3 regions of the Bacillus spongiae genome follow, and region 2 is predicted to be linked to each of the others. Evidence: predicted binding sites of a transcription regulator. Region 2 holds the regulator's gene; each other region holds the start of a gene.
What was found. Region 2 encodes Rex, which represses fermentation and respiration genes when NADH is low (regulators of the CRP and FNR family bind a similar motif). Its sites were predicted from a motif close to TTGTGAAATATTTCACAA; they were not measured.
Positions count from the first base shown of each region.

Region 1 (10,637 bases), on a different contig from region 2:
TATCAAAATCCTCGAATACATAGTAAGAATGAAAAAAGGGGGACTTATTTTGGGATATAGTGAGGTTTGGGATTTAGATGTGTTCTTTTCTGGAGGTAGTGAGTCTTCGGAATTTCGTGATCATATGAACAACCTACAGGAAAAGGTAGTGGCTTTTGCAGAAGAGGAGCGAAAGTTTATACAACCAACAGTTCATAATATAGTGAACATGATTGAGCCTGCTACTAGTGTGATGATGTATTTACGTCAAGCTGGAGCTTTTATTGGGTGCTTGCAAGCACAAAATATGAATGATCGAAAAGCAGATGCCTTAAGAGGGGAACTCACTTCACTCAGTGCAACCTTTCAAGTAAGTTTTAATTCTTTCCAACAAAAACTTTCACAAACAGATGATGATGTTTGGAATGATTTCATTCAAGATGAAGCATTAAGGGACTTGGCTTTTGTATTAAAAGAGTGGCGTGAAAAAGCAAAGGAGAAGCTTTCTAATGAAGAGGAAGCTTTAATTCAATCACTGGCTGTTGATGGATATCATGGTTGGGGAGAAATGTATGATACGGTTGTCGGTTCAATGGCAATCGAAGTTGAAGTAGACGGTGAACTAAAAACATTATCGGTTGGACAAGCGAATAACTTGGCTAGTCATAAAAATCCAGCCGTTCGTCAAGAGGTATTTAAAAAGCTAGAAGCAGCATGGCAGGAAAAAGAAGAAATGTTTGCGCGCACTCTTAACCATCTAGGTGGATTTCGTCTACAGGTGTATGATGCTCGTGGATGGGAGGAAGTGTTAAAAGAGCCTCTTAGTTATAATCGAATGAAAAAAGAAACACTAGACGCAATGTGGGGAGCAATTAGCGAGAAGCGAGAAGCTTTTGTTGGTTATCTTAATCGAAAAGCAGAGCTGTTAGGAAAAGAAAAACTATCCTGGTCTGATTTAAGTGCTCCAATTGCAACGACAACGAACAATATGTCCTTCGATGAGGGAGCTCATTTTATTGAAAAGCACTTCCGGAAATTTGGGAATGAAATGGCGGATTTTACAAAACAAGCCTTCGAACAAGAATGGATTGAAGCAGAGGATCGACCTGGAAAACGCCCCGGAGGTTTTTGTACACTGTTCCCTTTAAGTGAACAGTCACGTATCTTTATGACCTATTCTGGAACCATGTCGAATGTAGCAACACTAGCTCATGAACTTGGACATGCATTCCATTCATATGCTCTTCGTCCAATGCATACGTTGAATCGTAATTATGCGATGAATGTCGCAGAGACAGCCTCGACGTTTGCTGAGATGATTGTCGCAGATGCGGCTGTAAAGGAAGCAAACACAAACGAAGAAAAAGTAGCATTAGTAGAAGATAAGCTTCAACGAAGTGTCGCTTTCTTTATGAATATACACGCACGTTTCCTTTTTGAAACGAGGTTTTACGAAGAGCGAAAACAAGGAATGGTTTCTGCCGAGCGGCTAAATGAGCTAATGGAAGCAGCACAAAAAGAAGCTTATGGAGATTCATTAAGTGACTATCATCCCCACTTTTGGGCTTCAAAGCTTCATTTTTATATAACAGGCGTACCATTTTATAACTTCCCATATACATTTGGCTATCTTTTCTCTTTAAGTATTTATGCGAAAGCAATAGAAGAGGGAGAAGGATATGAACAAAAGTATATTAACCTTCTCCGCGATACGGCGGTAATGACAGTTGAAGAACTTGCAATGAAGCATTTAGGAGAAGATATCACGCAAAAAGATTTTTGGGAAAAGGGAATGAATCTATGCGTCCAAGATGCAGAAGAATTTCTACGTTTGACTAAGTAAATCATGTTTATTGTAGCGTTAGGGCAAATATTGTCCTAACGCTTCTTTTATAGAAAGTCCAAAAGTAAAATTGAGCCTCTTCGAGTTTATTGCTAAATGAAAGCATGTAAGCGGATTAAGTCATAAAGAAAGAAACTAAAATCATGCTCACTAGTTCACATAATTGTTGGATTTATTAAAGCAGTGCCAATAAAGGCAGGAACTTTCCTTTCTCAAATTTCATGTGAGATATATCACAGCCTTACTCTAGTGAAAGTTCTAATGTAAAAGTAAGAAATATATTTGTTGTTCATTATCAATTAAAGGAAGTGGTTTAGATGTATTGGGAAGGGTTTGAAAAAGGAAAATGGACAGACGATATTGATGTAAGAGACTTTATTCAACGAAATTATTCCCCTTATGACGGAGATGACACTTTTTTATTAGGGCCAACGGAAGCAACCTCAGAGTTGTGGAAGCAAGTACTCCAATTAGATAAAGAAGAGAGAGAACGTGGTGGCGTTTGGGATATGGATACAAAGAAAGTATCGACGATTACCTCTCACGGGTCAGGCTACTTAAATAAAGAATTGGAAACGATAGTGGGCTTTCAAACAGAAAAACCATTTAAACGATCTCTTCAGCCATTCGGTGGTATTCGAATGGCAAAAGCTTCATTGGAATCCTATGGATATGAATTAGATAACGAAACAGAGAAGCTTTTTACTGACTTTAGAAAAACGCATAACCAAGGAGTATTTGATGCTTATACGAAAGAGATGCTGTTAGCAAGAAAAGCAGGTATTATAACAGGATTACCAGATGCATACGGACGTGGCAGAATTATTGGTGATTACCGTAGAGTACCGCTATACGGCGTTGATTTTCTAATTAATATGAAAAGAGAGGATATGAAAACGCTCGGTGACGAGGTGATGACAGAGGAGGTTATTAGAAATCGAGAAGAGCATTCAGAACAAATTCATGCACTTCAAGAGCTAAAGAAGTTAGCTAACATATATGGATATGATATTTCTAAACCTGCTACTACGGCGAAAGAAGCGTTTCAATGGTTGTATTTCGGATATTTAGCGGCCATTAAAGAGCAAAACGGTGCGGCAATGAGTCTCGGTCGTGTCTCTACTTTCTTAGATATTTATATTGAAAGAGACATAGTATCAAATCGATTAACAGAAGAAGAAGCGCAAGAGCTTGTGGACCACTTCGTGATGAAGCTTCGTTTAGTTAAATTTGCACGCACACCAGAATATAATGAATTATTCTCTGGTGACCCAACGTGGGTAACAGAGTCAATAGGAGGAATGGGACTAGATGGTCGTTCCCTCGTGACAAAGAACTCCTTCCGTTTTTTAAACACATTATCTAATTTAGGTCCGGCACCTGAGCCAAATTTAACGGTTTTATGGTCAACTAAGCTCCCTGATTCGTTTAAAAGGTATTGTGCAAAAATGTCGATTAATACGAGTTCAATACAATATGAGAGTGACGATGTAATGATCTCAGAATATGGGGATGATTACGGAATCGCTTGTTGTGTTTCAGCGATGAGAATAGGGAAACAAATGCAATTTTTTGGAGCACGAGCGAACTTGGCAAAAGCATTATTATACGCAATAAATGGGGGCGTCGATGAAAAGCTTAAAATTCAAGTAGCCCCACAATTTGCAAAGATTGAGGGAGAATACCTCCAATACGAAGAAGTAATGGAAAAGTATGATCAGATGTTGAATTGGCTGGCGAAATTGTATATGAACACCTTAAATATCATTCACTACATGCATGATAAATATTCTTACGAGCGAATTGAAATGGCATTACATGATCGTGATATTATACGCACGATGGCAGGTGGTATTGCAGGGCTGTCTGTTGTCGCGGATTCCTTAAGTGCGATTAAACATGCCAATGTAAAAGTAATTCGTGATGAAAACGGAGTGGCTGTGGATTATGAAGTAGAAGGAGCTTATCCTCAATATGGAAATAATGATGATCGAGTCGATTCCATTGCAGTAGATCTTGTAAAGCGCTTTATGAATAAATTAAAATCCCATCAAACCTATAGAGATTCAATACCTACGATGTCCATATTAACAATTACAAGTAATGTCGTGTACGGCAAAAAGACTGGTAGTACTCCAGATGGGCGTGAAGGAGGTCAGCCATTTGCTCCTGGTGCAAATCCGTTACACGGACGAGACCAAAAAGGAGCACTTGCATCTTTGAGTTCCGTTGCTAAGCTACCATACGATTATTCACGTGATGGAATTTCAAATACGTTTAGTATTGTCCCGAAAGCTTTAGGCAAGGATGACGAATCTCAGGAGAAAAACTTAGTCGCTCTGTTAGACGGGTATGCCATCAAGCAAGGCCATCACTTAAATATTAACGTTTTTAATCGTGACACCTTACTAGATGCAATGGAACACCCAGAAAATTATCCACAGCTGACCATTCGAGTTTCGGGCTATGCTGTCAATTTCATTAAATTAACGAGAGAACAGCAAATTGATGTTATAAACCGAACGTTCCATGAAATGATGTAATAGAGGGAGCTGAATGAAATGCAATACCAAAATAGTGTTCATTCAACTGAATCCCTCGGGACAGTAGACGGACCAGGCATACGCTACATTGTCTTTACACAAGGGTGTCTTTTACGCTGTAAATATTGCCATAACCCCGATACTTGGAAATTAGGGGAAGGGAAGGACATTTCTATTTCAACACTTATATCTGAAATAAAGAGTTATCTACCATTTATTCAAGCATCAGGAGGTGGTGTGACGGTTAGTGGAGGAGAACCTTTGTTACATTTAGACTTCATTATGGAACTTTTCACAGAGTGCAAAAAGCTCGGAATTCACACATGTATAGATACATCGGGCGGCTGTTACAGTGAAAAAGCGTCATTTCAAGAAAAACTGAACAACGTGTTGAAATTAACCGATCTTGTATTATTAGATATAAAGCATGAGAATGCAGAAAAGCATAAAGCTTTAACGGGCTTATCGAATGAGCATATTAAAGCTTTTGCAAGACACTTAGATAAAATAAACAAGCCTGTATGGATTCGCCATGTACTCGTACCAGGTTATACAAATAGTGAGAATGACTTAATAAAGCTTGGCAAATTTCTACGAGAGTTATCCAATATTGAAAAAATCGAAATCCTTCCTTATCACACGCTAGGTGTATATAAGTGGAAGAATTTAGGTTATGAATATCCCCTTGAAGGTGTTCACACACCTAGTGAAGAAGAAGTACAGCAAGCCTATCAACTAATCAAAGGGGAATAAGAAAAGTGAAGGCGGCTCGAACTGTGCCGACAGGCAAGTGGCGCAAGCCGCAGGTGATCCCGATCACCGAAGGATTGAGTCAGTTGACCCCGAGGGACAAGTCGCCGGAACTAGCCAAAGAAAAGTGAAGGCGGCTCGAACTGTGCCGACAGGCAAGTGGCGCAAGCCGCAGGTGATCCCGATCACCGAAGGATTGAGTCAGTTGACCCCGAGGGACAAGTCGCCGGAACTAGCCAAAGAAAAGTGAAGGCGGCTCGATCTGTCCCAACAGGCAAGTGGCGCAAGCCGCAGATGATCCTGATCATCGGAGGATTGAGTCAGTTGACCCCGAGGGACAAGCCGTCGGAACTAGCCAAAGAAAAGTGAAGGCGGCTCGATCTGTGCCGACAGGCAAGTGGCGCAAGCCGTCTTCGTTGGTTTGGAAAAAATAAACAAAGTTAAAAGAATCCATTTTGAAAATTATTGATCAAAATGGATTCTTCTTTTGAAGATGTAATGTGGAATTTTATAAAAAATGTCGATCATTTTCTACTTCTATTTTTCCTAAATTACACCTGCTTGGAGAACAACAATCGTAGGTGGACACTAGACAAAAAGCTAATCGCCTTATTAATCATTTCGTTTCCTAATAATTATTGATTGTTGAAGTACAAACATCTATTCCTTTAGCTGTTTCTAATTTAAAATTTATATCCTTCAAATACTTTTAATCCCTCTTCATTTAATACTTTCTCTACCACTACTGGTTTTTGAGGACTTTTATCAAATACTTCTTTGCATGATATCATAATGTTACTACCGGCTATTTCTGCTAATTGATTGTGAGATACACTGTATACCATTTTTCCAAGATTCGACCAAACCATAGCGCCAGAGCACATTACACAAGGTTCACAACTTGTATATAAGCTATATTGAGATAAATCAAAAATATTATGTTCAGTACAAAACTTTCTAATGAGTCCGATTTCAGCATGGTGAGTAGGATCACACAAAGTATTAATTTTATTTTCCCCAATCATAACTACTTCATCATCTTTTACTAATATAGCTCCAAACGGCTCATTTCCTTCCGTTCTAGCTTGAAAAGCCATATCAAGAGCCTTTTTCATGAAATATTCATCATTTTTCTTCATTTTATTAAACCTCCATTAATTGATTAGAACTACTTATTTTCTATTATGGACACTAACTACAATGTTTACTTAGGTTTATTGCTTATGTAGCGAAGCACTCCTCCTGGGACTGTCTTCATATAGATGGGAAAATTCGCTTATGTACGTAGAAGTTAATGAACACAATGTCCAATGGTCGTTTAGAATTTTTAAATTCCTACTTCTGTATGGAAGATAGGATTTAATTATTTTTCAGTATATTGATAGTAAGCAATAAAGTCTATCTATATCCTTCAAGCAAGAATACTTTTTATTTCACATACTATCTCGCTTCTTGAATAACTAATTGTGTTCAAGGTTTCTATCTCTGATTAAAAAAACCCCTTTGGATATAAATCCGAAGGGATTTTATTGATAAGTATCGTGATTCGTTGCTTGAACTGCATCGACAGGCAACTGTCGCAAGCCGCAGCAATGTATATGATGATAGTTACTATATAGGCGGATTTTCTTTATTTGACTTAGGAAGTGGATCTATTCTTTTGCTTTCATCACTATTTAATGTTTGCCGAAGAAAGTAAAAGAATGTCCACCCTATCAAAAATAAAACCATCAACATCCCAACGGTTACTACCCAATAATATGTCATTTTCATCCTCCTCCCTTTTTACACATATATGCGAAAGTGAACAAGTTCTTTCTTGGTATTTTCACTTAGGTTAAGAAGTGGACAAAAACTTCGTTAACAGCGAGGTTTTGTTTTTTGGCTAATGTAGAAGGATGACAGAGTGGTGTTACATTTTGAAATTCATTTTTTTAGCAAACCATTTTATGAAGGTGAAAATTACTTCCCTGGCCCTAGTTCTATTTCTATCCGGGGGTCGTTATAGGGTTTAAGGAATAGCGGTAAGATGATAGTAGGATAACGAAAGGAGGAAAACATGGTGAAGAAGCTTGGCTTAATTGTTCTAGGGGTAACGGCAGGAATCGTACTAATTGCAAATATGGGTCCTATCATTGCGTTGGCGATTAGTCTAGTGATCGTGTACTTCTCATATAGAGAGTTCATGAAGTCAGCCTCTACTGGTGGTAAAGTCTTGTGGGCATTTATAGGCTTTATTGCGCTAATTGCTTCTGCTACAAATGCTCCAGCAATTATAGGTTTAGTAGCTGCGTATTTGTTGTGGATTGTGTATAAGAATTGGAACACTCAAAAAGATGGTGAGCCAGAAGATTTTGGTGATGATCCATTTACTGGATTTGAGAAAGAATGGGCAAAGTTAAAATAAAATCATTAAAAGGAGAGAGTGTTATGGCAAATTTATTTAAACGAATACGCAACAGCGTGGAAGCGGACATAAATGAACTACTGGATAAAAAGGAAAATAAAAATCCGGGAGCGCAATTAAATCAATACTTAAGAGAATGTGAGCGAGAGGTGGAGAAAACACGGAATCTCGTTGAAAGACAATATTTACTAAAACAAGAATTTATGAAAGAATTGAAAGAAGCCCATCAAATGGCTTTGAAGAGACAGCATCAAGCACAAGTAGCAGAAAAAGCCGGAGAGAATGAATTGCAGGAATTTGCTGAACGTGAGTATGTTGTATATAGAGACCGTACTGAACGACTTGAACAAGCGAAAGTACAAGCGGTTCAACAGTTAGAAGAGCTTGAGAGAAAATATGAAGAAATGAAACATAAGTTAAAAGATATGCATATTAAACGAATGGAATTAATGGGCAAGGAGAATATTTCAAGAGCGAATTATCGTATGAATCGACTGTTGAAAGAGAATAAACTAGATAATCACTCCTATCCTCGTTACGATGAAATGGAAAATTATTTAGAAAGATTAGAACATCAAGTGAATAGTTCGTATCACCGCAATACGATTGACGCTAAAATTGCAAAATTAGAAAACGATGCAAAAAATAAAGAAAATGAATCCATTTCATTATAAAAAATGATATTCTAAAAGACGTAGCGTTCCTACGTCTTTTCACCCATTAGGATGTAAATTGGTAAGAAAAAAATAGTATGATAGTGCAGCAACAACTACTGAAAGGGAGGTCCTCATATGAATATTAAAGCTGATTTTATTAGCTGGACTGTATTAATAGGTATTATTTTACTGCTTTTAGAGATCTCACTTTATGATGGAGGACCGATCTTAGTATTGCTTGTGAATCTAATCTGTATTTACTTTGGACGTAATCATTATGAAGCTACATTCGGTAAAATATTATTTTGGTTTGGATTAATTAGCTTAGTCATCACGATTTTAAATACATTTGCCTTTAAATTTTTACTTATTGCCATCTTAGTCTATGTTGTTGTAAGGTACGCACAGTCAAAAGAAAACCCACATCACCATAAGCTAAAGGTCCCTGATGAGGGGGGAGGTTATGCAGATGAAATAGTACGATCCCAACCTTTATTTCAAAATAAATGGATTGGTTCCCAAGAAACTACAGAGCGGGTATATGAGTGGAATGACATAAATGTACAAGGTGGAATTGGAGATACCGTTGTTGATCTAAGCTATACTGTATTACCAAAAGGAGAGTCTGTTATATTTATTCGTCATTTTTTAGGAAATATAAAGATTCTTGTTCCTTATGAAGTCGAAGTAAATATTCAACATTCAGTGATTGCAGGTGCAACAAATATTTTTGGGATAGAAGAGAAAACACATTTTAATAAAGTGTTTTATTATAAAACTACTCGATATGAACAGGCAACATCAAAAGTGAAAATTGTCACTTCACTGGGAATTGGAGATATTGAGGTAAATAGAATATGAACATCATTCAGCGACATACGCTTTTAATCATTCTATTTACGTTTATTATTGGCCCCCTTTTTTTTCTCGTTACCTTTATGACGTTTCCAATTAACTCACTTTCACAGCTTTGGGAACAGGAGCTGTTTGATATTCCATTTATCTTTGCCGTGCCTGTTTTGCTGCTATTAATTGGCTCATTCTATGGACTTATATCGGGCATTTATTGGCGAAAGAAATGGAAATCGATTGATTATGCTGTTAAGCAACTTCAACAAGGGATACATGTTCAACCAGGCATCATAGGTATAAAAGAATTAGATGATATTATGGATCGACTTATATCTGTAGATAAACAAATAACAGAGCAAAGAAAACAAGCGCAGAAACTTGCTAATGAAAAGGCGGAAGTTCAAGAAAAACAAGTACAAAAGCTCGTATCTCAAGAGCGAAATCGATTAGCGCGTGAGTTACATGATTCCGTTAGTCAACAGTTATTTGCTGCGTCGATGTTAATGTCTGCTATCACAGAAACGGTTGATGCTAAGGACTCCAAGCAATTACTTATGGTAGAAGAAATGATTCATCAATCTCAGCTTGAAATGAGAGCATTACTACTTCATTTAAGGCCTATCGCATTAAAAGGGAAGACGTTAAGAGAGGGGATAGAAGAACTTCTAATGGAGCTGCTTCAAAAGGTACCGATAAAAATTTCTTGGAAAGTAGAAGAAATGTCTCTAGATAAAGGGATTGAAGATCACCTTTTTCGTATTTTGCAGGAATCTGTATCGAATACTCTTAGACATGCAAAAGCCAGCTCTTTGAGAGTGTTGTTAATTGAGCGTGATGATGTGCATATATTAAGAGTAGAGGATGATGGGGTTGGATTCAATGTTGAAGAAACCAAAGCAGGTTCCTACGGATTACATATGATGAATGAACGTGCAATTGAGTTAGGTGGTTCATTGAAAATTATTAGTCTGCTGAATCAAGGAACAATTCTAGAAGTAAGAATTCCTAAAATAGCCAATGGAGGGGAAGAGAATGATTAGAGTTTTATTTGTAGATGATCATGAAATGGTTCGAATCGGAGTTTCTTCCTATTTATCTGCTCAATCCGATATTGAGGTCGTTGGTGAAGCAGACGATGGCAGTACGGCAATTGACCTTGCTTTGGAATTAAAGCCTGATATTATCTTAATGGATTTAGTCATGAAAAAAATGGATGGAATTGAATCGACAAAGGAAATTATTAATAGATGGCCAGAAGCGAAAATTATTATTGTAACCAGCTTTATTGATGATGAAAAGGTTTATCCTGCGCTTGAAGCTGGGGCGACTAGTTATATGTTAAAGACATCGAAAGCAAGTGAGATTGCTGATGCTATACGTAAAACATACAATGGCCAAACTGTACTAGAGCCAGAAGTGACAGGAAAGATGATGACAAAGATGAGATCAGGCAATCCTCCCGCACTTCACGAGGATCTTACAAACCGAGAAATGGAAATTTTGTTATTAATGGCTGAAGGAAAAACAAATCATGAAATTGCTGATGGGTTATTTATTGCACATAAAACAGTTAAAACTCATGTAAGCAATATTCTCAGTAAATTAAA
Region 1 is NZ_JBBAXC010000014.1:113,337-123,973, reverse strand. Features, by position in the region: gene WAK64_RS16500 (M3 family oligoendopeptidase) at 29-1,822, shown strand; gene pflB (formate C-acetyltransferase) at 2,140-4,365, shown strand; gene pflA (pyruvate formate-lyase-activating protein) at 4,384-5,118, shown strand; gene WAK64_RS16485 (nucleoside deaminase) at 5,799-6,254, opposite strand; gene WAK64_RS16480 (hypothetical protein) at 6,727-6,882, opposite strand; gene WAK64_RS16475 (lmo0954 family membrane protein) at 7,175-7,522, shown strand; gene WAK64_RS16470 (PspA/IM30 family protein) at 7,546-8,196, shown strand; gene liaF (cell wall-active antibiotics response protein LiaF) at 8,314-9,039, shown strand; gene WAK64_RS16460 (sensor histidine kinase) at 9,036-10,070, shown strand; gene WAK64_RS16455 (response regulator transcription factor) at 10,063-10,637, shown strand, end outside.
Region 1: a site for Rex is predicted at 2,044-2,061, ahead of pflB (formate C-acetyltransferase). Genes of this name have one in related genera too.

Region 2 (10,637 bases):
TCAATCCATGTAAATCAATCACATCGTTTTTCCCCTCAATAGACCCAAAATTAACATACCTTCTTAATTGAGACTTCACGCGAGCAACAAGCTCCATAGGGTTGAACGGTTTTGTAATATAATCATCTGCTCCCACTTGTAAACCCAAAATTTTATCCGTATCCTCACTCTTAGCACTTAACATGATAATTGGTATGTTTTTCTCTTCACGGATTTTATAAGTCGCTGAAATGCCATCAAGTCTTGGCATCATAATATCTAATATAATCAGATGGATGGGATGTTCATTAATCATTTCTAAGGCTTCTACACCATCTTTTGCCTTTAAAACGGTCACGCCTTCGTTCCTTAAATAAATTTCAATCGCGTCCCGAATTTCTTTTTCATCATCCACCACTAAGACAAAATAGTTATCCATTGATCCGCCTTCTTTCCTGAACGATTTCTCTTTAGCTTTAGTGTACTAGAAAAAACTTATCATTTATTTACATATTTTCTTAAGATTTTCTTAAGGCTACTGGTAAAACTCAACAATCTTTATTCCTCGTCATTCACTACTATCTATTATGAATAAACGAAAGGAAACTTATCAATCAAACAAAAAAAGCCGCCTATTATCGACAGATAATAGGTGGCTTCTGTATAAAACTTATAAATTATTCTTCCATTTCTCTTTTTTGCTCAGCAATTAATACCTTTCGATAGCCTATCTTACAAATCCACAGACTAATCTCGTACAAAATGAATAGTGGGACCGTTACGAGTAAGTGGGACATAAGGTCAGGTGGCGTAATCATCGCTGCAATAATAAACAAAATGAAATACGCATATACCCTCATTTTGGACATAAGCATTGGCGTAATGATACCAAGTCTTGTCAAAAATAGCATGATAACGGGTAGCTGAAATAAGAAACCGAACGGGATGGTCATTTGAAATAAGAATTCAAAATACTCATTAATACCGATTTCTTGTTCAATTTCAAGATTGGTAGATAAATTCAGCATAAAATCTACCACGAATGGGAACAGAATAAAATAGGAAAAAGAAAGCCCACCAACAAACAATAACATTACGATCGGGATGTAGCTTAACGTCACACGTTTTTCTTTTTCATATAATCCTGGAGATACAAAAGACCACACCTGATAAAGAATCACAGGCAGTGTCATTAGTAAGGATAAAAATAAGATTACTTGAACATAGATTTTCAATGGATCCGTCAGACGAAATGCATTCATCGTTAGTTCCTTTGCTTCATCGGCATTTTGTAAAAAGCGAATGAGTGGTTCAGCAAGAAAAAAACTTATCACAATGGCAAACAGTAAGAAAACGACCACGATGAGAAGTCGTTTTCTTAATTCATCTATATGTTCATAAACAGTCATTTGATTTTGACTCATGATTCTTCACCTAGCATTTACTTAACATCTTTTTTTTCATCTTCATCCGCTAAGCCTTTAGTGGCATTTTTGAATTCGCGCAACGTATTTCCCATTGCTTTCCCTAGCTCGGGCAATTTTTTCGGACCGAAAATTAATAATGCAACTACGACGATTGCTACAAGACTACCTGGACCTGGCATTACGCTACACCTCCTCAGTAATATATTACACCATTATACCGTTAAATCCTAATTTCTTATAGACCTTCTTGTGACGTTTCCGTGTCATCATTTGAATAATTTTTTAAGAAATAGACAAGTGACTGCAGCTCGACTGCTAAATCAATATGATGGATACGAATAGAAGCAGGAACATTTAAGCGCGCTGGTGTAAAGTTTAAAATCCCCTTCACATTCGCGTTGACTAACCGATCGGTAATGCTTTGTGCTACTGGAGCTGGAACGGTTAATATGACCACTTCTATATTCCCTTCAAGAAGTTTTTCTTCTAATTGAGCGAGAGGGAAGACAGGCACTTCACCAAATTCCATCCCTACCTTTTCTGGGTTAACATCAAAGGCTACCTCAATTTTAGTATTATTATTTTTCAAGAAATTATAATGAAGGAAAGCTGTTCCTAAATTACCAACCCCTATTAAACCTACCTTTGTGACCTCATCCTGGCTTAATGTTTTACTAAAGAAACTTAATAGGTAATTGACATTATAACCATAGCCCTTTTTTCCGAGTGCTCCAAAATAAGAGAAATCCCGTCGAATGGTTGCTGAATCTACTTTTACTGCTTCGCTTAATTCTTTTGAGGAAACTCGTTGTTTCCCCGATGAATGTAAATTTTGAATAAAGCGATAATATAGCGGCAAGCGTTTTGCTGTAGCTTGCGGTATTTTCATTGTGTCTTGATTCATTTTTTATCCCCCCGCCATCTCTTTCACCACTGTATATCATCTAAATAGAACAGCTCTTGTGGCTTTACTTGTTTTTGAATTCTGTTAGCGCTTCCATTTTGTCACTTTCATTATTTTTTATATAGACAAACGATCGAGATACTCTTCTCTTCATATCATACACCATTTTTCTATTTCTGTCTGTTACCTACTTCACAAGTTATGCTATTGCTCATTTGCTTTTAAATACGATACACTAATAGTATAAATGAGGTGAAATCATGATTTTATTACAAGTAAATAATGTGACAAAGCATTTTGGTGCTGAACTTATTTTATCGAATATAAAATTAGAAATAAAATCAAACGATCGAATTGCATTAGTTGGTCGTAATGGAGCGGGAAAATCGACTCTATTAAAAATTATCTCCAATCAGCTATCTTATGATTCAGGTGAAATCATTAAACCGAAACATGTAACAATGGGGTATTTGGCGCAGCATACAGGACTTGAATCCAATTTATCTATTTGGGAAGAGATGCTTTCCGCCTTTGACCATGTTCGCCAACTTGAAGGAAAAATACGCAAACTAGAACACAGCATGGCATCTCCTGAAGTATACGATGACACAGAACGATATGAGAGAATCGTTCAAGAATATGATCTCCTTACTGTGAAATTTAAAGACATAGGTGGGTACCAATACGAATCGGATATTCGGACCATTCTTCATGGACTAAATTTCGCGGACTTTGACTATTCAACGAAAATTTCCACTTTAAGTGGAGGACAAAAGACAAGGCTAGCACTGGCTAAGTTACTTTTAACAAAGCCTGACCTCCTTATTCTAGACGAACCGACAAACCACCTGGATATTGAAACACTTTCCTGGCTTGAGCAATTTTTACAAGGATACCCAGGTAGCATTCTCATTGTTTCCCATGACCGCTATTTCCTAGATAAAGTTGTTACGAAAGTCTATGAAATTTCAAGAAAAAATACGAAGAAATACCACGGTAACTATAGCGATTATTTAAATAAAAAAGCCGAAGACTATGAACGTGAAAGTAAACAATTTGAACGTCAACAAGCGGAAGTAGCCAAACTGCAAGATTATATTCAACGCAATCTAGCTCGCGCCTCTACAACCAAAATGGCACAAAGCAGACGAAAAAAGCTTGAAAAGATGGACCTCATGTCTCAACCGTTAAGTTCTGAGAAATCTGCTCATTTCTCCTTTGGCATTGAGCGACCTAGTGGGAATGATGTTCTTAAAGTGGATGACCTTACTATCGGTTATGAAAGCACACCATTATCCTCTCACTTGAATTTCCATTTATCAAAAGGAGATAGCATTGCATTAGTAGGTCCAAATGGAGTAGGAAAATCAACGTTAATAAAAACGCTTGTCAATAAACTGCCTTCTCTATCAGGAAGCTTTCAGTTTGGGACGAACGTAATGATTGGCTACTACGATCAAGAGCAGGCAGAATTATCGTCCAATAAAACGGTCCTTCATGAGTTATGGGATGAGTATTTATTGAAGCCCGAAAAAGAAATTCGCACTGTTTTAGGCAATTTCCTTTTTTCAGGAGACGATGTTTTAAAGCCCGTTCATTCACTTAGTGGCGGAGAAAAAGCACGGCTTGCCCTTGCAAAGCTCATGATGGAAAAACCAAATGTTCTGATTCTTGACGAACCAACGAACCATTTAGATTTAGATAGTAAAGAGGTTCTTGAAAACGCACTGATTGATTACCCAGGAACCATCCTTTTCGTCTCACATGACCGTTATTTTATCAATCGAATCGCAACTAAAATCGTTGAACTATCCAGTAGTGAAACAAAAGAGTATTTAGGAGATTATGATTATTTTGTTGAGAAAAAGCAAGAAGTAGAAGAGCTCGCTTTATTAGAAGAAAAAGAACGAGAAGAAATAGCAACCTCCTCTTCACAAACAGCAAAAGGAAGTCATCGTATTGATAAGGAAGCAAAAAAACTTGAACGCCAACGCGCGAGAAGAATTCAAGAAATTGAAGAAAATATTGAAAAGCTAGAGTCAGACATTACGGAAAAAGAAGCACAATTATTTGATACGACCCATTTTCAAGATGTAGAAACAATGAAAAGACTTCATGATGAAGTAGAGGCAGCGAAAGAAACTTATGACGAGCTTTTAGAAGAATGGGAATTACTACAAACATAACTTCCATCCCCTGCCTTTTTGCAGGGGATGTTTTTTTAATATAATTTCCACAATGTTATACACATTTACGACCCTACTACATTAATACTCACAGAGTTTTTCCACATTATCCACATAATTATTCTTAGTTTTCCACATTTTTATTCAAAATGGAAGCGTTATTATTTTTGATTGCTCACAAATTATACATGGATATCCACAACTTATCAACAGATTGTGTACAAAACAAACGTTCTAGTGGATAACTTTTTAATCTCTTCACCTTCTCTTCCTAATATTTTACTTCTATAATTTAAGAGCTTCCTGATTTGTAGAGAGCTTACGTCTAATCATTCTAATTTGTCCACGGTGACTAATCTCATCTTCCATTACGTGATACCATAAATAATAAAGATTGTGTGGGATACCATTAGACCATGTTCTTTCTTCATATAACCAATCATCTGACTTCGTCTTAAACAAGTTTAGTGTTCTTTCTCTTACAGTTGATAACGCTGCTAAATAATAGTCAATTGAGTTATTTTTTATGTTAGCCCTCGCATTTTCTCCTAACTCCAAAGCATGTTTCCATTTCGATAATTCCGCTTCGTTAAAATCTCTTCCTTCAAATGAAATAACTTGGTGAACAGCTTCAATGGAAGCAATATGAAGCAATAAAGCCCCAATACTGTTTGCATCTTCCTCATATAAATAATCTAATTCTGACTGACGAAGTTCTGCAATTTCACTAATAGTTGTTTCCCTAGTATGCTCCAGCATTGTGATGAGTTCTCCAATTGTAGAAGAATAACCTTCTCTTGGCTTTACTAGATAATCCATTATTTTCCCTCCTATAAATGGTAATTATGATTTTACCAGTCGGGTAGATTATTTAAAGCCTTAAAATGATACTTAAATAGTGATATAATAAAATTGAACATAGAAAAAAAACCCAACAACCCGACACTCAATTGATTCGAGGTGTATAAAAACGTTGAGTTTTCCACAATTAATCCACAAGTAGAAATGTATTTACATCCAAATTTAGAAGATCAACCGACCTCTTCCAATTATTCTGAATGAGTTACTCCATTAATCGCTACCTATACTTTTGTTTCATAAAGAAAAGATGACTCTTTAGCCTATTCTCTACCAGTAAAAAGGTTTTTAGAAAAAAATAATTCTACGATAAAATGGATCAAACCCTCAAATAACAAAGAAGGGGTGAAAGTATCACCCTAATCCTTCACTTCTCATCTCGATGATGAGCTACAATGTATATTTAGTTGGTTCAAAACCTAATAGAGATTTAATAAAAGACTTCTGATGCTCCGATTCTGATTCATCTAAATCATTCATTGCCCACAACGCTTCATCCATATAGACAAAGATTAGAAGTTCATTCCATACTTCTTTTTCCGTTTCAGTTAAGGATACATGACATAGATAACCAGACTTAAATTCCTCCCATTCCTCAACGGTAAACATTCTCTCTGGTGCAGTATCTATTTCAGTATGGAATAGTATCAGGGCTAACGCCAAATCAAAAATCCGTGGAATACTTCCTGCATTATCAGGGTCAATTAACACCAAGCCTTCCTCTGAATAGATGAGGTTATTCGCTTTATAGTCCCACGATGCATCAACATACGGAATAGTAATATCCTTTAGATTTTCAAATGAATTTTCCAATAATCGCTTTATCTCTTTAGATAATTGTTTAAATGCTTGAATATGAACATTATCTTTATATTGATCCAGTAGGTGATTAATATCGCTCTTCACATCATTAATAAAGCCTTCATCGTATTGTTCCCAATTAAAACCATGGTCGAAAACACTTTTGTTTGAGGAAACAGCATGGATCTTTCCGAGCATGCTGCCTGCATCATAAATATCCTTTAGACTTGCATCATATTTTCGTCCATTTATAAATGGGTAGACAACCCAATTCTGATCATTCACTTCATGATAAAGTTGGTCTTTAAATAAAATTGGCCTTACTACTCCAATGCCACTGTCTTCTAATTGTTCTGTCCATGTAAAAAGGCGTTCAACCTTACTTCGATCTTTTTTTGTTTTTTTGACAATCGTATCTCGGCCACCCTGTTTTATCTTAAATACTGGCGAATACTTATAAATAGACGTTATTGTGGAATCTAACCCAAAATAGGTATATACTTCATTCATATCTTCACTTTCCCTTTCAAAATATATTCTTTTTATTATGTATAAAGAACCTCCCTAACTTATTCAAGCCAGTGCCTAAAAAACCCTCTTTATCGTTTACAATAGTGGTTAACGATTATTTTCTGCAGAAAAAAAGAGCATCCAACCGTCAGAAATTGACCAATTGGAATGCCCCTTGCTACTGATATTATTAACCGTTATAGGAATAGTTAACAAAGCTTATACAAATGTAACTTTCTCTTCAAGGGAAGCTCTTACCTTTTCCGGTGTAGTTGGTTCTTTTCGATAGCCTAATGGAACCACTAATGCAACCTCATATTCATCAGACGAATAGTTTAATAATTTTAGTACATCGTCATTCATAAATCCTTCCATTGGACATGAATCGATTTCAAGCGTTGCAGCAGCCATCATTAAGAAAGAGGCAGTAATATAGCATTGGGATTTCGACCATGCTGTAAAGGCTTCGCTATTAGGGAATGACTGCAAGAAATTAACGGCGATAGGAATTCCATTCTCTGGAATTCTCTCACTAATTAGTTTTTTTACTTCTGGAGAGTTAGGATCTAATAATGTGTCTTTTTTCGCTAATATGACAACAACCGCACTCGCGTCCTCAACTTGTTGCTGGTTAAACGATGCTTCTTTAAGCTGTGATTTCATACTTTTATCTTGAACAACAACGTATTCCCAATGCTCCAGATTTAAAGAAGATGGGGCTTTTAGTGCGCTATCTAAAATAAACTTTAAATCATTCTCAGGGATCTCCTTGTTTACATCGAAATGTCGAGTAGCATGACGAAAATATAATGCATCTGAAAAATTTAGCATCTTTATAGTCCTCTCTTAATTGGATTTTTAACGCCTGTATTTATGGAGTTCATTCTTTTCTTATTATTCAGATCATGTTCCAGCATGCAATAGAACCGACCTGTTTAAAAGTAAGAGATGGTACCATTCTCTACTAGTTAAAAGAATTGTTTTTTCAATCCTTCTACAGTAAATTATAAGTAGTGAATAATATAGAGTAAATACGTCAAATATTTTTGACCTTACAAGGAGGCTAAATTATGGCGATCTCAAGAAAAAAAACGTGTGAGCAACTAAGTAAGTTAGAAAAAATACTTATATCAATCGACGGAAGATATACTCCCGTTTTAATATTAGCTCTTGAAGAAAATCACAGATTTAGTGATTTATTAAGAAGATTACCCGATACAAATAAGCAAAGCTTATCTACTACGCTAAAACAATTAATGAAGTATGATATTGTGTTCAGAAATGTCATTAAAGAGTCTGCTCCGCAGCATATCGAATACGGATTAACAGAAAAGGGGAAAAAAATACGAGGTATCCTTTTACAAATGTCAGAAATTATGTAGCATAGGTGGTATTCTACCTCTAAATAAAAAGCACTCTATACGCAAAGAATGGACCAAGAAGAGTTTAGCTAATCGCGTTGTTCAAGTGGAGGAAAATGATTGAATAATACCCATGATGGAGACGTGTGCAAAAGCAAACATAACCACTACATTCAATGGAGGGCCCTTTTGCCATAACGGCACAGAGCTCTTAAAAGAGACAATTGAAAAAAAGCCTGTTTGATCTTACCAAGAAGGGCTGCCTTCCGTAAACCCACGTTGAGAGGGATCAACATGGGACATTGCACGAACCTGACTTTAGAATTGTTTACTTCAAAAAAGAAGCAGAGAAAACAATTCGTTTTCATCTGCTTCTTTTTATTTTAACGCTTGTTAGATAACCCTTAAAGCTCTAATCCTGGATTTCCATTCATTTTCATATTCCCTCTTTTTCCTTGTTCATACATAACTGTACCTGCTGCGGCTATCATAGCTGCATTATCTGTACAAAGTGATAATGGTGGAATGACGAGGTCTATATCTGGTAGCTGTTGAAAAGATTCATTCAAACGATTTCTCAAGCCTTTATTGGCTGCTACCCCACCAGCTAATAAAACCTGTTTTACCTTATATTCCTCCGCTGCTCTCATCGTTTTTCCAACTAAGACATCGATAACACTTTGTTGAAAGCTTGCTGCTAAATCTTCGGGTAAAATGTCCTCTCCCCTTTGCTTCGCATTATGAAGCGTATTAATAACAGCTGACTTTAAGCCACTAAAGCTAAAATCATAAGAACCCGTTTCTAGCCATGCACGTGGCAATTCAATATTGGGTGACCCATCATGTGCTAACCGATCAATGTGCGGTCCACCTGGATATGGTAACGCCAATGTTCGCGCTACTTTGTCATATGCTTCCCCAGCTGCATCATCTCTCGTTTCACCAATCACCTCAAATTCACCATGCCCCTTCATTAAAACAAGCTCCGTATGGCCACCTGATACAACAAGAGATAGCAATGGGAAATGCATTTCCTTTACTAATCGATTTGCATAGATATGGCCAGCAATATGGTGGACACCTATAATTGGAATCCCGTGAGCAAAAGCGATGGCTTTTGCTGCATTTACTCCTATTAACAATGCTCCTACCAATCCTGGTCCTTCGGTAACGGCAATGGCATCAATATCTTTAAAGGATAAATCCGCTTGTTCTAACGTTTCTTCTAAAACTAAGGTAATTTGTTCAACATGATGTCTTGAAGCAATTTCAGGGACCACACCGCCAAATCGCCTATGACTTTTTATTTGTGATGCGACAACATTTGCTATAATTTCGTTACCATTCTTTATAATAGCAGCAGCCGTTTCATCACAACTTGTTTCAATTCCTAATACATAAACATCTTTATTCATCTAATTTCACCCACATTACTAGGGCATCCTCTTGATTATCACGATAATAATTTTTTCGGATACCTCCATTTTGAAATCCTAATTTTCGATAGAGAGACTGTGCAGTCTCATTACTTAAACGAACCTCAAGCGTCATCGAAGTAGCACCCTTCTCCACAGCATATTTCATCACATATCTCATTAAACCTTCCCCTAGACGTAGGCCTCGATAGGATGGAAGAATGGCGATATTTGTAATATGAGCTTCATCAATTATGAGCCACATTCCACAGTAACCAATAATTTGGTTGTCTATCTCAAGGACCATATACTGCGCAAATCGGTTTTTATTCAGCTCATTATAAAAAGCATCTTCATTCCAAGGTACACTAAAGGACGCTTTCTCTACTTCCATAACTTTTTTTACATCATTTACATTCATTAATCGAAGTTGATAGTCTTTATTCTGTATCATGTTATAAACCTCTATTGATTCTTTTGTGCTTCCAACCATTTCGCTTCAGCTTCTGCTAAACGAATATAGTTCGGAACCAGCATATGAATGTCATCCTCTTCCTTTGAGAGGCCAAGTAGTCCTAATTCAGAAGGACGAGGGTTTTGTTCTGTAACCCTATTAAAGACAGCAAGGTCACCTAATAAAGAAACAATATTTTCTTTATGTAACGAAACATCATTTCCTACAAATAAAACCGGCCTTTGCTTTTGCTTAAGCTTTTGAAACCACTCTACTGCTAATACATTGCAATCTTCCACTTCCTCAACAAGGTCACCATTTTGATAAGAATACAATCCTGTATACACTTGACCCCTTCTCGCATCAAATAGTGGACAAATATATCCGTCGAAATAGCGTCCATTAGATGCCAACACTGCCAAACTAGAAACACCCACAATTGGTATCTTTAAAGACCAAGCCAATGACTTTGCAATCGTTACACCTATTCGAACACCAGTATAAGACCCTGGTCCTTTCGCCACAATAATTTTATCTAAATCTTGTGGTGTCATATCACAATCCTTTAATAATTGTTCAATCGCTGGCATCGCTCGAACCGAATGGTTCTTTTTTATATTCGTCATGTATTCTCCCATTATTGTTCCTTCTGTGAATAAACAAACACCGAGAGTATAGTTAGACGTATCAATAGCCAATACATTCATTCCATTATCTCCTTACATAAGTTCTCATACCGCTC
Region 2 is NZ_JBBAXC010000027.1:687-11,323, reverse strand. Features, by position in the region: gene WAK64_RS20815 (response regulator transcription factor) at 1-418, opposite strand, end outside; gene tatC (twin-arginine translocase subunit TatC) at 657-1,403, opposite strand; gene WAK64_RS20805 (twin-arginine translocase TatA/TatE family subunit) at 1,421-1,585, opposite strand; gene WAK64_RS20800 (redox-sensing transcriptional repressor Rex) at 1,642-2,310, opposite strand; gene WAK64_RS20795 (ABC-F family ATP-binding cassette domain-containing protein) at 2,571-4,496, shown strand; gene WAK64_RS20790 (DinB family protein) at 4,782-5,318, opposite strand; gene WAK64_RS20785 (phosphotransferase enzyme family protein) at 5,745-6,665, opposite strand; gene WAK64_RS20780 (NAD(P)H-dependent oxidoreductase) at 6,885-7,496, opposite strand; gene WAK64_RS20775 (winged helix-turn-helix transcriptional regulator) at 7,736-8,047, shown strand; gene tsaD (tRNA (adenosine(37)-N6)-threonylcarbamoyltransferase complex transferase subunit TsaD) at 8,431-9,441, opposite strand; gene rimI (ribosomal protein S18-alanine N-acetyltransferase) at 9,434-9,895, opposite strand; gene tsaB (tRNA (adenosine(37)-N6)-threonylcarbamoyltransferase complex dimerization subunit type 1 TsaB) at 9,907-10,602, opposite strand; gene tsaE (tRNA (adenosine(37)-N6)-threonylcarbamoyltransferase complex ATPase subunit type 1 TsaE) at 10,599-10,637, opposite strand, start outside.

Region 3 (10,637 bases), on a different contig from region 2:
GAAGAACAAGTGTTAGAACCTCCTCACAACAATAGTTTTATGAAGCGAAGACAAAATGAAACTCGTGATTATCAAGATAGTTTCCAGGAAGTTGCTCGGTTCGGAACTTCTGAAACGCCTGCAGATTTTACAGGAGACTACGAAGATTATGATGAAATATACCAAACAGGTGACCTTGATAGGGAAGGCTTCACCGAGAATTACGAAACCTTTACGGCAACGAATATTAAAGGGGAGGACCTATCCGTTTTTCCTTCAAAAAAACACTCGCAATATGAACAAATGTTAGATGATGAAGGAATTGAATCATCTATAGGTGACATCCCCTATCACCGTAAAGACAGCTATATTGACGATGATCATTGAAGTGGATTTACTGAAAAAGATGGTCGTACCTCACAGGTTAGAAAAGATTTTTTTCTAGACATAAAAGTATAACTTTATACGAATGAACTAATTTGGAAAATACGCAATTAATTGATTGTAGGCTGAAGAAAAAAATCACCACTTCTGAATAAAGTGGTGATTTAACTTTAACTGTTTGATTAGAATACAGTTATGAAAAGATTAATCAAAATGACTTCTTCTGAAGGTAAAATGTATTTTTATATAAAAAGTTATTATAATTAGCAATAACGGAAGTCAAGATAGCTTGTTTCTTATTAAATATACCTCCCCTTTAACAGTATATAGTGAAAGCTGGAGTATATTTTACCGATTTTCAGCTATTGTGCGACTAATCTATTTCGTTCTCTTATTCTAGAAATGCGTCTGTTTGGTGAAGTAATCTAAATGATATTGCTATTTAAATATATACCTTCTTTAATAACAAAAAATCAAAGACTAAATATTAGTGTTCAATTATTCTACAACTAATTTAGATCTCATTTCTTTGTGACCTCCATCACCACAAAATGTTAAACAACGGATTTCATACGTCCCTGGTTCTAAGTTAATAGTAGCACTTTCTCCATCCATTACTTCTGCAATGATGTTATCCTTATCGTCATATGGTCTTAATTTGACCCCATGAACACCTTCATCATCTTTATAATTAAATGTTACATCCACATTCGCAGGAATTGTATATGTTTCTTGATCAAATTCCCAATTCGAACCAATTACAGTTAATTGTTGACTCTTTTCTTGGTCTGAAGAAGCAGAACCTTCATCACTTGTTGTCCCACATGCTGATAAAACTAAAATCAATATCATTAATGATGCCATAGTAGCTAGATATCTTTTCATTATTAAAACCCTCCAATGAGAATTTTACAATTAACACTATTAACTTTGATGTTAGTTGTAATATATTAATCGCATTTGTGAAAATAATCACAAATAAAACGTAATTTAATTATACTGTGTAAAAGAATGAATGGTAGGAAATTAAAATGTCATTTTTGTGAAATATTGAGCATAAATTTCAAAGCGTTATTACAACCTTCAATAATTTCAAGAAATATTACTCACTACCAACATACTTATTTCACTTATATTGAATTCAAGTCTTCAGAACATGTAGAAAATATTGAGTCTTTTTTATATCAAATTGTGTAATACTTCACCCAAATAGAAACCATTTTGATTATTTGAAGAGGACAGAAAAAAGACAGAGCATGTATGATTTGACATTCTATATCGAAACATGTAAGGTTTAAAAAATTGGAGGTTATAAATATGATTAGATTTGGAACAATCGGAACAAATTTTATTGTAGACAGATTTATTAATGCAGCAAAACAGCACCCAGAATTCTCTTTAACAGCTGTTTATTCAAGGTCGGAAGATCAAGCGAAAGAGTTTTCACAGAAACACGATGCAGATCAAATTTTTACTGATTTAGAAGAAATGGCAAGTAGTGAGAACATCGATACCATTTATATAGCAAGTCCTAATTCCTTACACGCACAGCAAGCGATTACTTTTATGAATAAAGGAAAGCATGTATTATGTGAAAAGCCGTTTGCCTCGAATTTAGCAGAAGTGGATGAAATGATAGAGGTAGCAAAAAAAAATAACGTTTTATTAATGGAAGCATTAAAATCTACGTTCATGCCTGGTTTTCAAGCGATAAAAGAAAACATACATAAAATTGGTAATGTTCGTCGTTTCTATGCGACGTATTCTAGTTACTCATCAAGGTATGACGCTTATAGAAATGGAAATATTTTAAATGCATTTAATCCAAATTTTTCTAATGGGTCATTAATGGATCTTGGGGTATATGGTATTTATCCAACAGTTGTTTTATTTGGTCAACCTGAGAACCTGAAGGCTAATGCCTATATGTTAGAGTCAGGAGTTGATGGCGAGGGAAGCTTGCTATTTCAATATGAAGGGATGGAAGCAGTCATTCTTCATTCCAAAATTTCCAATTCCTATCATGATGCAGAAATACAAGGAGAGGACGGAACGATTATATTTGATAGCGTATCTTCTCCTAGTAAAGCAGAGATTCGCTACAGAGATGGATCAGTAGAAGCAATTGAAATTATTCAAGACAAACCTGAGATGTATTACGAGGTAGAAGAGTTTATTCAATTGTTAGGAGAAGGCAAAATAGAGTCTTCTGTGAACTCACATGAAAATTCACGAATAACAGCTTCCATTATGCAAGAAGCAAGAGAACAAATTGGACTTGTTTTTCCAGCAGACAATCGTTGAGTCTCAGTCTAAGAAATGCAGGGGTACCCTCATATAGTGGCTCCTAGGAACGTTATCATAAGTCCGTGACTGAGCTTATGATAGTCGTTCCTGGGCAAGTCACCTTGCTTTTAACATAATCCTAGGTTTAACTAACCCAATCGTTGAAGATAAAAAAAATGTAACTATACAAGTGATCTTCATAAGAGAATTGCTAGATCAAGTAGCTGATTTTCAGTTATTGCGCCAATTAACACAGACTTGAATTCTAGATAAATTGTATAATACCACTGTGCGAAATATTGAAATACCATTAACTAACATATTAGTTTAAGAAATTCACAAGAATTCAAATAAATTTTTGATTATAAATTTTAATGTAACACCTACAATGACAAAAAATATACCCAACGTCGCCAATAAAAATCCCACTATACCGTTGATTTCAAAAACCATAACAATGGTCATAAGGACTGCTCCTAAAGCAAGAAATAACATATTCGATATTAATCCTTTCATTATATCACCAACTTCGTTCAATTTTACCTTATAACATACTAATTTTTTCTAATAGTAATTTACGTTTTTCTTTTTTTAAAAGTTTCAACTCAATTTGAAGAAAATGGTCAGCTATTAACAATCATGCAATGAAAGTCAGCCCAATAAATTATTCACCCTTTAAACCTTCAGAAATATTTCGTTCTTAATGTAGTAGACCTTTTTCGCAAACCTTTCCGCCCGGATTCAATGAATAGATATTTAGACCTCTTTTAAATAAAATAAAAGCGCGAAGTTAGATCATCGCGCTCTTTAGTCAATAAACTTTTAGAGGCGAGTAAAATTGTTAGTGGACGAGCACCCCTGCTAATAAAGAAACACTTCGTAACTCTTAAACCCACTCTTCTCCATGTTTAAGTATAAATTTTATTTCATTCTGATAATGTTCATAATGTCCTTCATCTATCATTTTCTGAAAAGCTATATCACCTTCACTTGCTTCTCTTTTCATGGTCATACATAACCCTTCTAATCGGTCCAATACCATCTTCAGATAGTTTTCTTCAATGCCTTCCATACCATAAGAATCAAAAAACAACTTCACTCTCTGCTTTATACGATTGGCATCATTTGATGAATTATAATGAACAGGCTCGCCTGTTTCAGTATGATAAAGTCTACTTAGAGGAATACAAGTGTAAAGAGTATAAGCTATATCCCAAAGCCTTGGACCAGGACCAGCAAGGTCAAAATCAATAATACCTACAGGTTTTTCATAATTAAAGATAATATTGTAAATAGCAAAATCATTGTGGCATACAACCTCAAAATGATTTGGCGTGTTATCTATGGGTTTCCATTGATCTGTTATAGGAAAGTCAATCACGGCTTCATGATAACTACGTAATATCTTAGCTATTTCAATTAAAGCCTCATTAGACCACATGTATCTTCTTAGAGGATAATTGCCAGCTTCACCTTCGATAAATGACAGTACCTCTCTACCTTTGTTATCTATTCCAAGAAATTTGGGTGCATAGCTAAATCCTTTGTGTTCTAAATGCTTTAAAAGCTGATGAATTTTTTTGCTATCAGCCTTTACCTCTCGTCGAACCGTATTTCCCGCACGATATACCTTCGACACATTTCCACCTGATAGCATTTCCTCGTTTTCGTATTGATGCTTCATAAAAAAATCCCCCTATTGGGGACACTATAATTAGGTCAATAGAGATGTAAATTTCCCCAGAATATAAGCAGATACTCGAAAGGTATCTACTTGGATATAGGAATTGATTGTCCACACCATGTGTCCCTTAAATGATTTATAAGAAGACAAATAAAGAAATCCTGTAAAAGAAGACCGCAATTGTCTCTATCCAATTACATAATCACTTCAAGGTTATTCCACATACGTAATCTAGATTCCCCTTTCTTTACGTCTCCACCATTACCCTACCATATATTACTAACTATAAAAAGAAGAATAGAAAAGATAAATAACATTAAAATACATTTTTACCTCTGGAGAAATGATTGTCAAACTAATCATCATTCTCGGGAATTTTAACCTTGTTCTTTTACAATTTCAACTACATTGTTCAAAAGTTTACTCCCTAAGCTAGAAACATTATTCAAAACATCGTGACTTATTTCAAATCTACTTTAACCTCTTCTCTCGTTATTTGAGTTACCTATCTATAAAATATTTATCCCTATTTTTTTCCTAAAAAATAAAAACGCTCTCAAATGAAATGAAAGCGTTCTAATTTCCTTATCAATAAAATTGGATGCTTTCCCATCCCTCTATTTTCCCGTTAGTTCTTTTCGATCCTCAATTTGAGGTGGTTTTTCCATCCAGCCATGTTTGATCATAATTTTTCCACCTTGCTTTGCAAAATCATATATATTTTTCGCTAATAAAGTCATCTTAGTAGGTAAATCACTCCTTAGACTAAAGGCACCACCAAGGGCATTACTTCCAAGGCCAAAAGTAGTTAATAAGCTGGTATTATACATCATCAGCTTATCGGAAAATGGGGGGATGGTTGAATTAGAGGCTTTCCCCGCGTATGTTGCTGGGGGCTCAATATAATCTTGTCGTAAAAATTCGCCTAATGATGTTTCTATTTTCTTTGAAAGATCCATTCCTTTAATAAAATGCTTTCGGACATCTTGAGCCTGTGCTACTTGTGCAAACCCTATCATTAATTGCATCCCTGTAAGATTTGTCTCGATTGCATGATAAATGAGAGAAATCTCAATAGTGTTTAAAGATCGATCACTACTAAACCAATTCATCCCATCTAAATACTGTTTATCATGTACAAATGTTACTTCTTTTGGCATCGACACAAATGGAGGACGAGAAAGGACGCCTGTTTCTAATAGGAAGTTTGTCGCTTGGTCGTATGCCTCTTGTGCTTCAGATGTTAATTGTTTGAAGAACTGTCGAATATCTTGACGGTAAGACATGGTCGAATAGAGTGCGTAAAGACCGATTCCTATTTTAGTCATCATGTGCAAATACATGACATCATACGTACTATCAAATAGCTTCGGAGCTCCTTTATTAACATCGTTAACAGAAAATCCTTCCGGAATTACCGCTCCCTCCGCTTTAAAAATCTTTTTGACAAACTCAACATTTTCAATAGACCGATCGTAATAAGATTGCAATATCTTTCGTGATGGCTCATTTTCTGCATTTTCTAGAAAGTATTCAAGAAATCTCATAAGCATGGTTTTATCTTGATATGTCATCCATAAGTTCCCTAATTCTGAAGAGGTAATTGGTTGCCGAATTGAATTACTCACTAACAAGCCTCCTAAATCAATTATTTTCTTAACTTTCCCTACAAAATAACGTTTTATTACTAAAGGGTACTTTAGTGAAATAATTCTATCCTTGAGAAATTAGAGGTAGAACAGCTTATGAAGGAAGCTAGAAGAAACTCCTTATAATTGCATTTATCTGACAATTTTTATGCTATCGTTTTAACTTGTTTTGTTTTTTCTTGTTCCAACTGAAATAGAACAAAATAGATAATCAAGCTAGTTAAGACCATCATGATAAAGATTGATGTAATGACTCCAGCTGGAAGCACAGCACTAGCCATTACAAACATAGCAGCAACGATTCCAGAAAACTGAAATGATAACCCATAAACAGCCATATAAGTACCTCGTGCATCGTCCGGAACTAGGGAGGCGACATAGGCTTGTTTTGCAGGGATATGTGCCACCTCTCCAACAGTAGCGATAAACATAGCAATAATTAGGACTAACGGAACACTACTATAACTAATAACAATATAGCCAAGCCCATAACAAAAACTTCCGGCAAGCATTAATAAGTTATCTTGATACCGTTTTAGCAAGCTTGCAACTACTAGGCTAATCGTTACCACTAAAATTGTGTTTTCTGCTTTAAGCAAACCGATTAATTGAAAACCATCCACTTCAAAAAATTGACTAAAAGGCAGCAATGGAATTGAGTTTGGTATCTCTTCATCGAGCTTAATTCCTATATAGGTTGTCAAACTCTCTTCTAAGGAAAGTAGGAACAACCCTGCTACAGTAAATAATACAAATCGTTTATTCGTTAAAATTTCTTTATACTGTTGAATTCCTGATTTTTCACTTGGAGCACTCGACGAAGCTTTCGTTGAACTTTGATAAGTATCCTCAAGCAAAAATTTCGTTACAATCCAAGAAACAAAAACGACAATTGAAATGCCAATAAAAAGCTCATAGGAATAGTTTTTAAAAAGAACAGCTCCCATTAACCCTCCAGCAGCCATGCCCAAATTACTAAGCCAATACGAAAACGTATATACCGCTTTTCTGTTTTCTTTCGAACTTGCATCAATAATAACTGCAGCATATGCTGGACCAACCATTCCAGTAAAAAATAATATGACGATAAAGATCAGAAAGTTTGCGTAAGGAGATAAAGAGACTATAAGATTACTAATTCCTGCGACAAAGTAACCCGTACTAATCATTCCTTCGCATAACAAGATTGTCCTTTTCCTTCCTACACGATCCGTTCTTCTCCCACCTATCAAAGCACCAGCTATGCCGGATAGTATAACACCGATATACATCAGTCCTGTTACAACCGCCCCTACCTGAGTTGAGAAGAAAATAACTAAATATGGAACAACCGCTGAGGTGGCAAATGTTGTGAAAAACTGAAGGGCTAGACGTAATTGGATATTGGGGTGAAATGAAAAAAAATTCATATAATGTCCTCCTTAATTACGATTGATTAATCAATCAATTATATGTAAAAATTTAACCCGAAACGTCTAAATTAATGTTTCGGATTTAATAAACGAAGAGCTGGAATTTTAAGCTGGTCCCATAAACCTGACATTGCAAAATCAGTAAATGTTAATCTCATTCCTAATAAAAAACTCATGTAAGCTTCTGCCGTTATGACAGGATCAGAATCCTCAAGTACTCCATGTTTTTGACCATTTTGGATGGCCTGATTAATTTTTTGAGTAAACTCTGCACTAAATTCATCAAGTACTTTAAAGGGCTCTGGAAATTTAGTATGCTGTCCAATCACTTGAACAACTAATTGTAAATACGTATGCATTTCAGTGAATATATGGATATGTTTGTCTATCATACGCTTAATTTCATTCAAGGAATCCTCAGCATCAGGGTCAAAATCTAAAAGCTCCGATTTATATACTTTCTCTAAAGGCTCTGTAACCGCATGAAAAAAAAGCTGGTCTTTGTTTTCGAAATACGTAAAAACACTTCCAAAGCTTACTCCTGATGCTTTTGCTACCTTTGCGATTGTTGTACTTTCGTAGCCTTGTTCAGCAAATAAGATGATTGCTTGCTGCAGGATTTTTTCACGCTTTTGTTCCATCATTTTTATTTGTTTATCTGATAATGGCAAAAAAACAACTCCTTCTCACAAATGATTAATTAATCAATCGTTATTATATACTATTTGTTAAAGGAAGTAAACGAAATTAATGAAGCATTTCAAATTCTATGTATTGATCAGCTAGCTTCTTTTTATTTTGTTTATTTAATTTTGGTGTGATAAATTTCACAGCCTTTCTTCCAAAACTGGATTATTCTGAGAACAATAAGACTCAAAGGTAAAAAGGGGGAATAATGATGTTTTGTTATCAATGTGAGCAAACTCCAAAAGGGGGCTGCAAAATAATAGGTGTTTGTGGAAAAGATGAAACCATCGCTAGCTTACAAGATACAATTATTTTTGGCTTAAAAGGGATTGCTGCCTATCGAACACATGCCAATCAATTAGGGTATACTGATCCATTCGTTGATGCCACAACTCATGAAGCATTATATTTGACGCTTACAAATTCCAATTTTAATGTACAGGAACATATTGATATGGCAATGAAGGTAGGAAAAGCAGCTATTCGTGTGATGGAGCTATTAGACAAAGCTCATTTAGATCGGTTAGGTATTCCTGAACCAATTAAAATATCACAAAATAAAATTGAAGGAAGATCGATTGTTGTAACTGGACACAATTTGTTTGCTCTAGAACTATTGTTAAAGCAAACTGAAGGAAAAGGAATCAATATATATACTCACTCTGAGATGCTACCGGCACATGGATATCCAAAGCTAAAAAAGTATCCACATCTAAAAGGAAATATCGGAAAAGCTTGGTATGATCAGCGACGTTTATTTGAAAAGTTCTCAGGCGCCATATTAGCTACTACAAACTGTGTAATGCCAATTAAAGGAACCTATGCAGACAGAATGTTCTCCTATGAAGTCGCAGGCTTAGAAAACGTACAAAAAATTGAAAATGATGATTTTACTCCATTAATTAATCGAGCATTGGAGCTTCCGGAAGAAAATATTGAATCTGATGAAACATTAATGACGGGCTTTCATCATCAAACCGTAATCGGTCTAGCTCCAGAAATCATTCAAGCGGTAAAAGAGGGTAAAATTAAACGATTCTTTGTCATTGCAGGCTGTGACGCTCCTGGAAAAGGTGGAGAATATTATCGTTCATTAGCAACATCTCTACCACCAGAAACGGTCATTTTAACAACATCTTGCGGCAAATTCCGTTTCAACGATATTGATTACGGAACTGTTCCAGGAACAGACATCCCACGTTACATTGATCTAGGTCAATGCAATAACTCGGTATCAACAGTCAAGATTGCATTAGCACTTGCAGATGCATTTGAATGTGAGGTAAACGAACTTCCTGTTAGCATTGTTCTCTCTTGGTTTGAACAGAAAGCTGTAGCCATTCTACTTGGTTTATTCAGTCTTGGTATACAGGATATTCGTATTGGGCCGAAACCGCCAGAATTTATCTCACCTGGAGTTATGCAAGTATTACAAGAAACATTTAACTTGAAGCTCATAGGAGACGTAGAAGAAGATATAGACGTTATGCTTTCATAAACTTCTTCTAGCACTAACCCGTCAACTCATGAAAAAAATACTTTTACTCTAAACATCCGGTTTGATTCATAAAGAAAGGGGCTTTCCTATTATAGGAAAGCCCCCCTATTTGGAAGATATGATTCCGATTTCACCATTGGTCTTAACTGTTACTTTACTTGTTTTTTTCCGAAGACTTTAAAAATGAAGTGGTTAACTCTTCGCTTTCGATTACAATGGCCGTTAAACCAGTAGCAGTTTTCGTTTCGTGCCATTCACCTTTCTCCCAAAATACTGCATCACCACATTGAACTTTACTAAATTCAGCCGTTTCCCCACTAACATAACCTTCTCCGTTTACAATTAAAAGAAACTGAGGTACAACTGCTTGGTGATATCCAATTACTCCATTCTTATCTAAGTGCATACACCCTATATGAGCTGCTTTATGGGTCTCGGTAATACGTGACATAATAAAATCTGAATCGAATTTCGTAATTTTCTTACCAGTCTCTTTTGTAAATTGATAAATTTCCATTTAATCCTCCTAAAGTACATACCTTTTTGTTCGGTTTTCCTAGTACAGTACACTCTTATAATGTTGACTCGACGATTGTCTAAGAAAATATTATTGTTTACTTAGTATCTCATCTACAAACCGCTTCTTCTTATCCGTATATGTACGCTCATCATGAGGATATTTTAAAGCTAAAGAAAGTTTTAATTCTTCGTATTCTCTTGCTGCTTCAGAATTTTCTCTAAGATAGTTTCTAAAAGAAATATGTTTATTCCACCAATCTCCATTATATTCCACAATGTGTAAAATATGTGTTTTAGTAAGGTTTTCTAAATCCATAAACTTTGCAAAAACTACTTTTCCATTCATTCTAACTCGCTGTAAATGAAAATATCCATGCGTTTTTAATAGGTTTTGATCAAACATTTCAATGTCAGCTATTGATTGAACACCAATCATTATATCAATTATAGGCTTTGCATAAATACCACTTATAGCAGTACTACCAATATGTTGAATCTCTATCGTATGTTTACCTATCAATGAATATAATAAGTTTTTT
Region 3 is NZ_JBBAXC010000016.1:484-11,120, reverse strand. Features, by position in the region: gene WAK64_RS17100 (TraR/DksA C4-type zinc finger protein) at 1-366, shown strand, start outside; gene WAK64_RS17095 (cupredoxin domain-containing protein) at 862-1,248, opposite strand; gene WAK64_RS17090 (Gfo/Idh/MocA family protein) at 1,681-2,667, shown strand; gene WAK64_RS17085 (aminoglycoside phosphotransferase family protein) at 3,536-4,333, opposite strand; gene WAK64_RS17080 (DUF3231 family protein) at 4,951-5,961, opposite strand; gene WAK64_RS17075 (MFS transporter) at 6,129-7,391, opposite strand; gene WAK64_RS17070 (TetR/AcrR family transcriptional regulator) at 7,463-8,065, opposite strand; gene hcp (hydroxylamine reductase) at 8,293-9,579, shown strand; gene WAK64_RS17060 (cupin) at 9,734-10,096, opposite strand; gene WAK64_RS17055 (GrpB family protein) at 10,187-10,637, opposite strand, start outside.
Region 3: a site for Rex is predicted at 8,210-8,227, ahead of hcp (hydroxylamine reductase). Genes of this name have one in related genera too.